2 regions of the Holdemania massiliensis genome follow, and region 2 is predicted to be linked to the other one. Evidence: a T-box and tRNA genes for the amino acid it is inferred to sense, from the RefSeq annotation. Region 2 holds a T-box; the other holds one or more tRNA genes.
The links. A T-box is a leader RNA that pairs with one kind of tRNA and senses whether it is charged. The one in region 2 lies ahead of trpS (tryptophan--tRNA ligase), so its partner is inferred to be a tRNA-Trp.
Positions count from the first base shown of each region.

Region 1: it encodes a tRNA-Trp, which carries the amino acid that the T-box ahead of trpS (tryptophan--tRNA ligase) is inferred to sense. The anticodon was not compared.

Region 1 is NZ_JAKNTK010000001.1:1,469,453-1,476,315, forward strand. Features, by position in the region: gene MCG46_RS06525 (hypothetical protein) at 1-155, shown strand, start outside; gene MCG46_RS06530 (WapI family immunity protein) at 260-490, shown strand; gene udp (uridine phosphorylase) at 1,056-1,835, opposite strand; gene MCG46_RS06540 (NTF2-like N-terminal transpeptidase domain-containing protein) at 1,936-3,012, opposite strand; gene MCG46_RS06545 (phosphodiester glycosidase family protein) at 3,024-4,001, opposite strand; tRNA gene MCG46_RS06550 (tRNA-Trp) at 4,350-4,423, opposite strand; tRNA gene MCG46_RS06555 (tRNA-Glu) at 4,429-4,505, opposite strand; gene MCG46_RS06560 (diphosphate--fructose-6-phosphate 1-phosphotransferase) at 4,880-6,538, shown strand; gene MCG46_RS06565 (AAA family ATPase) at 6,643-6,863, opposite strand, start outside.
Region 2 is NZ_JAKNTK010000001.1:2,027,145-2,034,007, forward strand. Features, by position in the region: gene MCG46_RS09280 (asparagine synthetase B family protein) at 1-1,286, shown strand, start outside; gene MCG46_RS09285 (YitT family protein) at 1,377-2,237, shown strand; gene MCG46_RS09290 (hypothetical protein) at 2,351-2,527, shown strand; gene trpS (tryptophan--tRNA ligase) at 2,538-3,548, opposite strand; T-box leader at 3,585-3,799, opposite strand; gene MCG46_RS09300 (Spx/MgsR family RNA polymerase-binding regulatory protein) at 4,039-4,470, shown strand; gene mnmA (tRNA 2-thiouridine(34) synthase MnmA) at 4,534-5,676, shown strand; gene MCG46_RS09310 (CPBP family intramembrane glutamic endopeptidase) at 5,673-6,371, shown strand; gene recD2 (SF1B family DNA helicase RecD2) at 6,388-6,863, shown strand, end outside.

The DNA.
Region 1 (6,863 bases), 560 kb from region 2:
TTATGCTGATGTTGCTTTTTGGAGATTTAACTGAAAGCGTAAAGCCATTAGTATTGGGGACAGTACTTGTCAGTCTCATTATATTTGGAGTACTTGACATGATTGGAAGAAAATTAGAAAGTAAAAGAAATGAGGTATCTAATGTTTTATCCTAATTTTTAGCAGGATTATTTGAAGAAACATAGTATTAATTAACTTCAAATTTATCGTGGGAGCTAAACAGATTGTAAAATAAAAACTTACAGGAAGAGATGATAATATGTGGTTCGATATTGATGCGAGTGGCATAAACATCAAATTGCAGATTAATGGATATAAGCAATCATCCAAGGATAATTGGGATAGTGAATGGTGTAAATGCGATTTTTCGTTTTCATCAGGTGAGTTTCTGAATTATCATAAAGAAAATGATGAAGTGTTCTTGTGCTGTGAGGTAGAAGCTCTGGAAACTGCATTAACTGAACTCCTAGATAAAAAAATTCAAAGATAAATGAGATTGAGTTTTTTGAACCTGACTTTAATTTTATATTATATCCGCAGACAGATTTAAGAAATGATCCTAAATATACTTATGTTCGCCCAGGATATGAAATACAAGATATTTATCTTGAATGGAAAATATTCTTTTGGAATGATGGACTTACAGAAAATTTTCTTTCACTAACGTTGGTTAGGGATGAAATTAAAAAATTTCGTGATTATTTGTCATTAATTATTAAACAATAAATTACAATTTCTCGGACTAGTTTAAGCTGTATTATTAGTAATTTGCATTGGTGAAAAAATATATTTACAATAGCGGTAAATTTTGTTTGAGTGCATACACATCACGCAAAATACTTATTGAAAAAAATCATAGTCTTTTATAAAGCGCCAGACAGACACAGACAAAGACATCTTGATTTCATGCAGCAAGCTGCTTTCGCAGAAAAAGGATGAAAAAAAAGGAAAAGTTTAAAATTTAAAAAATCCAGTCTCGGAAGCATTGCTGAGTGCTTCTTAGCTGGATTTTTTTTCTGTCTGAACTCAAAGATTATTCTTTAGGTTATTTGCACTTAGCGTTTTTGATCAGCTTTGATCAGCTCGCGAAGCGCTTCAATCGCGGCCCGGATAGGCGCTTCGGTGTCATGATGCTGAATGTTTTCTAAACCGGCTTTCTCCCGCTGCTGATTGGCAACGGTCAGGAAAACAGAACCGACCCGGCAGCGCAGATAACCGCCGACAATAAATAAGGCCGCTGATTCCATTTCGCTGGCTAAGCAGCCCATCCGAACCCAGGCATCCCATTTGCGCAGCAGTTCTTCATGGTTCGGCAATTCTTCCGGTTTGTGCTGACCATAAAAGGCATCCTTGCATTGGACAACGCCGACATGATAAGGCAGGCTGAGCTTTTCTGCACTGTGAGCCAGAGCGTTGACGATCTGAAAATCAGCAACAGCGGGGTATTCAATTGGCGCATATTCTTTGCTTGTCCCTTCAAAACGGACAGCTCCGGTAGCGATCACCAGATCGCCGCCTTTTACATCCAGATCCATGCCGCCGCAGGTACCCACGCGGATGAAGGTGTCTGCACCGCAGACATGCAGTTCTTCCATCGCAATCGAAGCCGAAGCTCCGCCGATTCCGGTTGAGGTGACACTGACCTTTACCCCATCCAATTCGCCGGTATAGGTAACAAATTCGCGTGAATCTGCAATCAATACTGGATTGTCGAAGTGGGCTGCGATCTTAGCACAACGTTTTGGATCACCCGGCAGCAAAACATAACGGCCGACCTCGCCTTTCGCAACACCAATGTGGTATTGTCTGCCTGAGCCTTCTGTATAATCAATCATACTTGTTCCTCCTTTGTAAAGGGCTTTCATCACTTATAATGTACCACACCTCAGACATCAAAAAAAGCGACATTTGTCGCTTTTTGAGTCTTTTATCCGATTAGTTGTTGGCCGGGTTAAGATCGTTGTTTACGACCAGGTCAACGGCTTTCCAGTTGCCCGAGCTGCGCGTCAGGACAATTTGATAACCACAGTGATAAGTACGGTTTCCATAGGTATTGCTCAATACGGTATAATCGAAAATCACTTTGCCAACTAAGTCGTCATCATCGATCTGGATCAGATCAATGACCTCTGAGTTTTCAAATTTAACACCGGCATGACTAGTATACCATTGGTTGTCCATGGTACGGATTTTAGTGGCAAATTCGCTGCCGGTCAAAAAGTAGCCAGTTAATGTTCCCAAACTGCCGTCGCCGGTTGCATAACGTGCTGCGGCTTCAGCGATGGCAATCATCGTCTTCTCACCTGCGTTTTTGACTTCACCGGCGGCTTCGCTTCCAACATAGAAACGTTCTTCATAGGCGTCTTTAACTACTTTGTAGCCATCGGCTGAGATTTCCGGCTCCGACATCAATTCGCTGATTTCATAACGTGTCACGGAAGGCGCGGCAGAGCTGGTCTTATAGCGATCAAAGGTGCCGGCTGGAACCTGTGTTTCTTTTACATAATCGCTGCCTAATAAAATGCCATTGACTTTCACCTGAGCGGCTGCCGGGGCATCAATCAGATAGCTTAGATTGCCGGAACTCTGCATGATCGTTTCTACCTGCCAGGCATCGTTCTCTTTGCGCAGATTCAGCGTCGAAACCTTTTTGCCGTCAGAATAGACACCGTAGGTACCTTCATGACCTTCAGCCGTTTTATCATCCTTGACATAGCTGAGATCCTGGAAGTCAACATTTCCGTAGATCGTATTCATCGTCGCATTGAAGTCGGCTTCGCTGCTTAAGCTGCCGGTTCGTGTCTGAAACTGTTCATATAATTCCGAATAATCCTGTTTTTCGATTTTCTTCATGTAAGCTTCCAAAGCGGCGTTAGGCATCGTTTTTTCATAAGCGCTCATCTTGGCATTGACTAAGGTGAGTACACCAGCGGAAGCGCCGATTACAATCACCAGGATCAGCCCGATCATGGCCATGGCTGTTCCGGTGGGAATTCCTTGTTTTTTACTCATAGCAATTTCTCCTATTTCACGATAAAGGCGGTTGGCACGCGGCGGTCGCCTTTAATCGATACGGTGGTATTCAGTGTTTCGCCATCATAAACCATGACAGTAGAATTACCGCCGTCCAGATTGGCGGCGTTAACAGCATCATACTGCTGCATGATGTCAATGATATCCTGATAGGTTGAGCCAAAGCTGCTCGGCTGGCGGCCATCCAGAACCATCAGCAGAAAGGCGCCGTCATAACGCTGTCCAATGACTGTGCGCGGATTAAGTCCCGGATGCCGCCCGGTTTCAAAGACGACGTCCCAGTTCTTAATGAAGACGGGACCAAAGGTAACCGCATCGCGGATATCATAATCCAGCGCCTGCTGGGCAGTCATATCACCAACGACTAACTGGTTGGCATTGTTGATGCCGATAACCGGTGTAAATTCGTTAGGTCTGCCGCTGATCAGCTTTCCATCATGAATGACAATACCATAAGCTGTCCCGCCGTTGCCGTTGCCGCCGGCATCTTCAAAGCCCCCGGCATTGATTCCAGCAATCGCGTTGTTATCTTGAATGTACTTTTCAACGGAATACCCCGGTGCTCCGGAATCCATATTCGGATTGCAGGCAACGAAGACGCGTGAAGGATCGTGAACGATCATCAATTTACCTTCAAAAGTAGTTCCCTTCAGATCAATAATTTCAATGGCGTCCTTATCCGCACTTTCTGAAGCGGTTGGTTTATCCTCTTCATCTGCCAGCTGCGGATTGCGGATCGCTTCCAGCTCAGCCTGGGAATAGAACAGCCCAGCGGCTTTATACTGCAGACTGCCTTCCTCCATGGTTTCCAGCAAATGCTGCGTATACGCTTTGTAAGGTCCGCGATAGATCGAATTGAGCGCTAAAGTTCCGGTTATCCCAGCACCAGCTAAGACCATGACCAGGATGATACCGCTCAGCGCTCCGGCGGAGATCCCGGATTTTTTCGCTTTTCTTTTTTTAGTCATTTGTTTCATGTATGAAGTTTGATCTTCATACGACTCCTTTCTTTTGTTCGTGTTCAGCCACAGCATAATTATATCGGCAACCGCGCCAGAAAACAATGCGTGTGCAGACGAAATAAATGAAGACTTCATGACGAAAAGAAATGAAGTGGAGAGCGTTGAGAAGTACCTGTTAAAAAATACTGAAAAAAATAAAAAGAAAGAAATGATCTTGAAAGAAGTGATTAGGAAAGAAAAATAAACAAGTCAGCAAAGATGGAAAAAATATAATGCATATTTAATGCGCATATAATGCATAGATTTTTCAAAACACAAAAAAAAAGCCTTTTGTTAAAGGCTTTCACGTTATAGTGGCAGGGGTGGAGAGAATCGAACTCCCATCAAAGGTTTTGGAGACCTCTGTTCTACCATTGAACCACACCCCTAAAAATGGTGACCCGTACGAGATTCGAACTCGTGAATGACGCCGTGAAAGGGCGCTGTGTTAAGCCACTTCACCAACGGGCCAATTTTTCGATTGCTTTGTAATAATAGCATAAACTTTTTCTGATTTCAACAAAAAAATAAAAAAAGAAAGCAGAACAGAATCGGAACAAGAGATGACTTACCGAATTTCCTGTAATGCAGCGGATAAATCTGTTTGGAAATCGGATACCCCTATTCAATAGGCTGCTAAGAACAGCCTTCTTCTGTCGATGAGTTCTGAGCGAAGGTAGGTTTTCATTTCTTTTTTTGAATTTCAATTCAGCTTTCTTCCTGCTTTTCTTAAACACTTTATTTCTTTTGGTATTTTTGTCTGCTGGAAGTCGCTAATACTGGTTTACTTTTCAGATCAAATATCTTAAAATTTACGTGTATCTAAAATGAGAAGGAGATTAATTATGAAAATTTCATCGCTACAATCTGCTAGATATGAGTATTCACCGAAACTCCCAGGTATGTTACGGCATGGTATTGCCAATATTGGAGTTCAGGAAGGGGAAGAAACTCAGAGCGCAGCCGATCAGGAAGTAATCAAACGCTTATTTCCGAACACATACGGCAAAAAGGAAATCACATTCGTACAGGGTGAGAACACGGCAGAAGCCAAGAAGCAAGTGGTCGGCGTCATTCTTTCCGGCGGTCAGGCACCTGGCGGACATAACGTCATCTGCGGTTTATATGATGCTTTAAAGGCAGCGAATACGGAAAACGTTCTGTATGGCTTTAAAAACGGTCCGATCGGTTTGATTGAAGATGATTATTTGATTTTCGATGATGCTTACATCAATCAGTTCCGCAATACCGGCGGTTTTGATATCATCGGTTCCGGAAGAACAAAACTGGAAACCAATGAACAGTTTGCAATTGTTGCGGATGTCTGCAAAAAGCACGGAATTACGGCCATTGTCATCATCGGCGGAGATGATTCCAATACCAATGCAGCGGTTCTGGCGGAATACTTTGCGGCGCATGATACCGGTGTTCAGGTGATTGGGTGCCCGAAAACCATTGACGGCGATTTGAAGAATGAAGATATTGAATGCTCATTCGGCTTTGATACCGCGACCAAGACGTACAGCGAGATTATCGGAAACATTGAAAGAGATGCGAATTCAGCGAAGAAATATTGGCATTTCATTAAGGTCATGGGCCGTTCCGCTTCGCATGTTGCTTTGGAATGCGCACTTGAAACTCAACCGAATATCTGCCTGATCTCAGAAGAAGTTTCGGCTAAGAAAATGTCGCTTTCCCAGATTGCGGATTACATTGCGGATTCTGTCGAAAAGCGTGCGGCGAAGGGAATGAACTTCGGTGTCGCGATCATTCCGGAAGGCGTTGTTGAATTTGTACCGGAATTCTCAGCGTTAATTCAGGAAATCAACGAACTGCTTGCAGGAAGCAAAGCGGATGCATTCAATGCGCTTGCGACTTGGAGTGAGAAGTATGCGTTCATCGAAAAGGGACTGACTAAAGAATCGATGGGTGTCTTTGCGATTCTTCCTGAAAACATTCAGCAGCAGCTGTTCCTGGAACGCGATCCGCATGGCAACGTTCAGGTTTCACTGATCGAATCTGAAAAATTATTCTCGGCCTTGGTCAAGGATAAATTAGATGAGAGAAAGAAAGCTGGAACCTACAAGGGAAAATTCAGCGCCCTGCATCATTTCTTAGGTTATGAAGGAAGATGTGCATTCCCGTCGAACTTTGATTCAGATTACTGTTATTCGTTAGGCTATAATGCGTTCATGCTGATCCAGTATGGCTATAACGGTTATCTGTCAAAAATCTCCAACCTGTCCAATCCGGCCAGCGAATGGACAGCCGGCGGCATGCCGATTACTAAGATGATGAACATCGAAAGAAGACATGGTGAAGACAAGCCGGTTATTAAAAAGGCACTTGTTGAACTGGATGGCAAGCCGTTCAAATTCTTTGAAGCCCACCGTGAAGAATGGGCAGTAGAAACAAGCTTTGTTTATCCGGGCGCAATCCAGTATTACGGACCAGCGGAAGTCTGCGATATCACAACGAAGACGTTGGCACTGGAGCACGAATAATTCATCAGAATAAACGTTTGATCAGTTGTTCTGTGACTCTTGCATAGGATTGATAAAAAGAAATTGCCAGATTGGATCATAACGATTCCTTTCCGGCAATTTTTTTATTTGTAAATTTTGACTGAACAAGCGTGGACAGGAAGCTGCTGATATGCGTCCAGGATCAAAGCGAGATTCTTCGCTAAGGGTCGGCCGCCGTCAAGATACAGGACACGGCAGGGCAGACTGGCAGCCCACTTCAGATGCCGGCTGCGGCAGGGAGATCCGTCTGTTTCATAACGATCTGAATCCGCCAGAAAACGCTGATGGGAATCAAACATGTCGC
Region 2 (6,863 bases):
CCTTGCTGGAATTGTTTGCATTAGGCCCATCGCATACGGAAGGACAGACTTTCTATAAAAATGTCGCGGAGCTGCCGATCGGACATGCGCTGTTAATCCGCGACCGCAAGGAAAGTCTGCATGAATACTTTGAGCTGAACGTTCATCGGCACAATGAGGATCTGGCAACCACGGCGGCGCATATCCGCCAGATGGTTCAGGATTCTCTGAACCGCCAGTGTGAAGCTTCGCAGGTGCACGCGGCCTTTCTTTCCGGCGGATTGGACAGCAGTATTCTATGTGCCCTGGCTGCTCAGCGGGGACCGCTGAACACCTTTTCTCTGGATTATGAAGGCAACGAGCAGTATTTTAAAGGCTACGCGTATCAGACGACCCGCGATAACGACTATATTGACGCCATGGTTCAGCGGTATCAGTTTCATCACCAACCGCTGCTGATCACTCAGCGGGAGTGTGAAGAACTGCTGGAAACCGCGATGGTCGGCCGGGATGGACCGGGGATGGCGGATGTGGATTCGAGTCTGCTTTGGATGTACCGCAAGGTCAAAGAACAGACGGATTCGGTTCTGACAGGCGAATGTTCGGATGAACTGTTCGGCGGCTATCCTTGGTTTTACCGCAGTGATCTTGTCGATCTGAAATCATTTCCATGGCTGCAGTCACTGCCCCAGCGCGTGAAGCTGCTGCGAGCGCCGATCAACGAGCTGGATTATGAAGGCGCGATGCGGGCGGCCTATTGGGCGACGGTGCAGCGCGCACCCAAGGATCCGTTTGACAGCGAGCAGGATCAGCGGGCGAAGACGATGACGTATCTCACCGTTCATTGGTTTATGCAGACTTTGATTCAGCGCCAGGAAGCGATGGCCGAGCTGACCGGACTGACGGTGCGGGCGCCGTTCTGCGATGCGAAATTGTATCAGTATTTGTATAACGTACCGTGGTCAATGAAATTCTTAAAAGGGGAGGAAAAGGGTCTGCTGCGCATGGCGTTTGAGGATAAGCTGCCGGCTCAGGTTGCACACCGCAAGAAAAATCCATATCCGAAGACGTATCATCCGGAGTATACCCGGCGGGTAAAACAACGCCTTCAGAGCCTGCTCAATGATCCGGAATGCCGGATGTGCGAGCTGCTTGATCCCGCTGCTCTGCAGCAGTTAATCGATACCGACGGCGGCAGTTTTGCCAAGCCTTGGTTTGGACAGCTGATGATGGGACCGCAGCTTCTGGCCTATTTCATTCAGCTGGAACTGTGGTTAAGACGGTATCAGATCCGCATCGAATTCTAGAATTTCAATTCTCTGTCTGTTTGATTGTTTTTTGGCTTGAAAGACAAAATAAAGATGATAAAATGAGGAATGGAAAAAAGAGGAGAAGTTATGTCAAACCAAGCCAAAAAAGACTGCAGGACATTGATTGCGGTCATTATTTCCGCTTTTGTTTATGCGATCGCGATGAAAGCCTTTGTCGAAACCGGCAATCTGTTTCCGGGCGGCTTCGCCGGCCTGTCCCGGCTGTTCAGCATGTCGCTGAGCAAATTCGGCAACATTGAAATTCCGTTCAGCGTTTTCTATTTCCTGCTGAACATTCCGCCGACGCTGTTAGTTTACAAATACGTCGGTCATCGTTTTACGATCTTTTCTGTATTGCAGTATTCGCTGACCAGCTTGTTCACCGAACTGCTTCCGACCTTTCCGATCACCAGCGATATGCTTTTAATCGCGGTTTTCGGCGGAATCGTCGGCGGCCTGGCGATTTCGATCGCGCTGCGTTCCGATGCCAGCTCCGGGGGAACGGATTTTATCGCCATCTATGCTTCGACCAAGTACAACGCTCCAACCTGGTCCTATGTCATGTATTTCAATGCAGCGATGTTAATCGTGGCTGGGGTTTTGTTCGGTTGGGAACAGGCTTTGTATTCGATTATCTATCAGTTCTGCAGCACTCAGGTGGTGCAGGGAATGCATTTGCGCTACAAGCTGAATTCGCTGTTTATCATCACGGAGAAGCCGGAGGAGGTCTGCGACGCGGTGTTCCATTATTGCCGCCATGGGATTACAAAGCTGTGGGGAGAAGGTGGGTTCTCGCATACCCCGCGGTGCCTGTTGTTTATGACGGTCAACGCCTATCAGGTTCATGGTTTGATCGAAGCGATTCGTAAGGTGGATCCGAAGGTGTTTATCAATGTTTCCAAAACCGATAAGATCATCGGAAATTATTATCAGAAGCCGCTGGATTAGCCAGGGGTAAGACGTCCTCCAGTCGGGACGTCTTTTTTTGCGTATCAGACGGAAAACGACAGATTTTTTGCTTTTCAGCAGGTATGCTGGGGGCAAAGAAAGAGGCGAAGTTTGTGGAATATCGAGTGAACGATGCGAAGCTGCAGAAGATGCTGGACCTGGCGGACAATCTGATTCAGCCCAAGACCCGGCAGGAAAGCCGGCTGCAGCGCTACTGGCAAAGTGTGGCATGGAAACACGCCGATAAAAAAATCCTGGAATCCAAATCATCCCAGGATTCGGACAGCTGAGGCTGTCCGTTTATCGTTTGCGGAACTCGATGCCGATCTTCCGCTGCACTTTTTCCAGCTTGCGGCTGGCCAGCCGCTGGGCTTTAACCGCTCCTTCCGCTAAGGTTTTTTCAATCAGGTCCGATTGGATAATCGCTTGATAGCGCGCCTGAATCGTTTCCAGTTCACCGCAGACGACATCGGCTACAGCCCCTTTGAACTCACCATAGCCCTTGCCGGCAAAGCGGTCAACAATCGCATCGATCGGCTCGCCCGACAAAGAGGACATGATCGTTAACAGGTTGGCAATGCCCGGCTGGTTCTGAGGGTCAAAGCGAACGCAGGCTTCGTTGTCCGTCACGGCAGACATAATCTTTTTGCGGGCTGATTTCAGATCTTCCAGCAAGTAGATGCAGCCCTTGTCGCCTTTGTCCGACTTGGACATTTTCTTCGTCGGATCGCTTAATGACATAATCCGCGCGCCGACCTTCGGCACCACTGGCTCCGGAATCCGGAAGGTCTGTCCATAGCGGTTGTTGAAACGATTGGCAATATCACGGGTCAGCTCGACGTGCTGCTTCTGATCCTCACCGACCGGAACGTAATCCGCATCATAAATCAGAATATCCGCCGCCATCAGGCAGGGGTAAGTATACAGGCCGACAGTCAGATTCGTTTCGCCCTTCGCTACCTTGTCCTTATACTGCGTCATCCGATTCAGCTCACCTTGGTAGCTGTTGCAGTTCATGATGAAGCCCAGCTGAGCATGTTCCTTTACATCCGACTGCAAGAAAATCGTTGCCTGATGGGGATCCAGTCCGCAGGCCAGATACAGCGCCACTGCGTCTTTGAGATTCTTTTTCAGTTCCTGAGGATCCTGATAGACAGTAATACAGTGCAGGTTGGCGATGAATACGAGCATTTCATATTCATCCTGATACTTGACGAAGTTGCGCAGGGCGCCGATATAGTTGCCCAGGGTCAGCTGTCCGCTCGGCTTGATGCCGCTGAGCATGACTTTTCTTTTTTCTGTGTTTTCCATGTTTTTCTCCTTTTCTGATAAAAAAAGCGCCCCGACAACCGGGACGCCTGACGCGTGGTACCACCCAGCTTGTTTTTCAGATGTTCTGAAAAACCGCTCATGCAGGATAACGGCCTGTTCCGTTGGAAAACTGATGCTTTCCAAAGCTCGGAAAACCCATTTCACTTAATTTCTGCGGATGAGTTGCACCAACCCTCATCTCTCTGGATGTCAACGAAATTACGCTACTGCTTTTTCTTCACTGCTTTCCTTCATTTAAGCACAAACGGAAGCAACATGCAAGCCTGCTTTTAGATAACCTTGAAGAAAGAAGCGGAAAGCGGGGAAGCCCGCAAGGATCGAAAAAAACCGACGATTTGCAAGAGAATCCGCGGCCGCCGGATTGAATTTCCGGCTGTTTCATTGTATGATAAAAGCTCAAAAGGAATCATGAGCGGACTGAGTCCGGTTTCAGTCTGATTGTGTTCAAATAGAAATGGCGGTGCAATTTATGATCGTAGTGTATACTTCACCTGGCTGTGCTTCCTGCCGTAAGGTCAAACAATGGCTGAAAGAGCGGAATCTACCGTATCTTGAAAAAAATATTTTTACAACCCTGCTCAACGAAACGGAGATCCGGCATTTGTTGATGCGCAGTGAAAATGGATCGGAGGATATTATTTCCAAACGGTCCAAGATCATCCAGCAGAATGCGATTGATTTGGATGAGATGACGATCAGCGAGCTGGTTCATTTTATTCAGGAAAATCCATCGGTTCTGAAACGGCCGATCATTCTGAATGAGCGTAACTTCCAGGTCGGCTATGATGAGGAAGAGATCGACGCCTTCGTTCCCCAGCAGCTGCGGTCGCTGGCACAGCTGTCCTGCAACGCCAGCTGTCCGAATTACGCCGGCTGCGGCAAGATCCGGGAAGAAGCCTGACAAGCATCTGCGGATGCTTGTTTTTTTCCTCAATCCAAAAGAAAGCATAAGGGAGGATCCACGATGAAAATATTGGTCGGTTTATCAGGCGGCGTCGATTCCGCCGTTGCAGCCTATCTTTTAAAACAACAGGGTTTGGACGTATCCTGTGCGTTTATGCGCAATTGGGATTCCATGGCCAACAACGACTTTTTAGGCAATCCTAATGCCGATGCCGATGTCTGTCCCCAGGAAAAAGACTGGATGGATGCCAAAAGTGTCGCTGACAGTCTGGGGTTAGAGCTTTTGCGCGTCGATTTTGTCAAAGAGTATTGGGATCATGTGTTTTCCAACTTCCTGCAGGAATATCAGAAGGGAAGAACGCCGAATCCGGATATTCTGTGCAACAAATACATTAAATTCTCCAGCTTTCTGGATTTCGCCAAGAGCCGGGGCTTTGATACGCTGGCAACCGGGCACTACGCGCGGGTTCAGCATGAAGAAGATTTCAGCAGGCTGTACAAAGCCAAGGATCTGAATAAGGATCAAAGCTATTTCTTATGTCAGGTTGCTTCGGAAGCTTTGGCGCATACATGTTTTCCGTTGGGTGAGATCGAAAAGCCGGAGGTGCGGCGGATTGCGAAGGAGCTGAAGCTGTCGATTGCGGAAAAAAAAGATTCGACGGGGATCTGTTTTATCGGCGAGCGGAATTTCCGGGAATTTCTGAAGAATTATCTGCCGGCAAAGTCCGGAACGATTGTCGATGTCAAGAGCCGGCGGATTTTAGGCGAACATGAAGGCGTGCTGTACTACACGATCGGTCAGCGCAAAGGTTTAGGCATCGGCGGCGAGGGCGGCCCATGGTTTGTCGTCGGCAAGGATGTCGTCCGCAATGAACTGCTGGTGGCCAGCGGCGAAAGCAACGACTGGCTGCTCAGCGATACATGTCTGGTCAGCGGCGTCAACTGGCTGGGCAAAGCCAAGCCGCAGGGAACATTGACCTGCTGCGCGAAATTCCGCTATCGCCAGAAAGACAATCCGGTGACGCTGGAGTTTTTGGATGAAACAACAGTGAAGCTGACCTATCCCCAGCAGGTGGCTTCGGTGACGCCGGGGCAGCAGGCGGTTTTCTATCTGGAAGATCAATGTCTGGGCGGCGGTGTGATCGAGGAAGTCTGGCACAAGGGCCAATCGCTGACGGATCGAGTCCGCAGCTTTGAGCAATGAAGCCTTTTACACTCTCACGCCGGCGCGTGCAGCTGATTCTGGCGAACTATTTTGTGGGTTATCTGTTTGTTTATCCGATGCTGATCGGCCTGCTTTATTCCTTGCTTGAGCCGCTGGGGATTAAGCATTTGCAGCCGATCTTGGAAAATGCAGTATATCTGTGGGTGTTTGCGGTCACGGTGACGGCAGCCTGGCCGTTGTTAAAAGAGCATCTTCGGCGGTTTCGGCAGAACCGCCGAAATATCATCAAATCTTCCCTGACGCACTATGTGCAGATGTGGCTTATCATGTACGGACTGAATTTGGCAATTATTCTGATCACCGGTTTGTCAAGCAGTCAGAATCAGGATACCGTTGTTCAGCAGCTGACCCAATCTCCGCTGCAGATCGTTCTGGTGACGTGTGTGTTTGCGCCGATTGTAGAAGAAACGGTGTTTCGCGGAGCGGTGTTTGCAACGCTACGAAACCGTACAAGCTTTCGCAATGCGGCTTGGGTCAGCGGCTTTCTGTTTGGGCTGCTGCACGTTTTCACTTCGCTTTTAAGCGGAAATCTCAGCGACGGCATCTTTATCCTTGTCTATGGGACGATGGGTTATCTGTTGTGTGCGGCAGAAGAAGAAAATCAGACGCTGATCAGTCCGCTGTTCATGCATGGGCTGAACAATTTGATCAGCGTCGTGCTGATTCTGCTGTAGGAAAGGAATGAGGGAAATGAGTGAGGAACGCGATGTCATCCGCGGCAAGCTGAAACAGGTTGTTTTCCGCAACGATGACAACGGCTACACGGTCGCCCGGTTTATCGTCGATGATCTGCAGCAGCGGCAGGTGACAATTACCGGCTATCTGCCGGTGTTCAACGATGATGTGCTGATGGAGCTCAGCGGGCTGTATATCGATCATCCCCGCTACGGCATGCAGTTTCAGGTGGAAACGTTTCACCGCGTCATGCCGGATGACGAGGATTCCCTGATCCGTTTTTTATCAGGGCCGCTGTTTGAAGGCATCGGCAGAAAATATGCTGAAACCCTCGTCGAAGCTCTGGGCAAGGACGCGATCAATTTAATCAAGAAGGACCCGGCTGTTTTGGACCGCGTACCGAAAATGACGGCGAAGCGCCGGACGGCAATTCTGGAAGGCTTAAAGGAAAGCGATGACGATCTTGAAAATCTGATTCAGTTTTTTGTCGC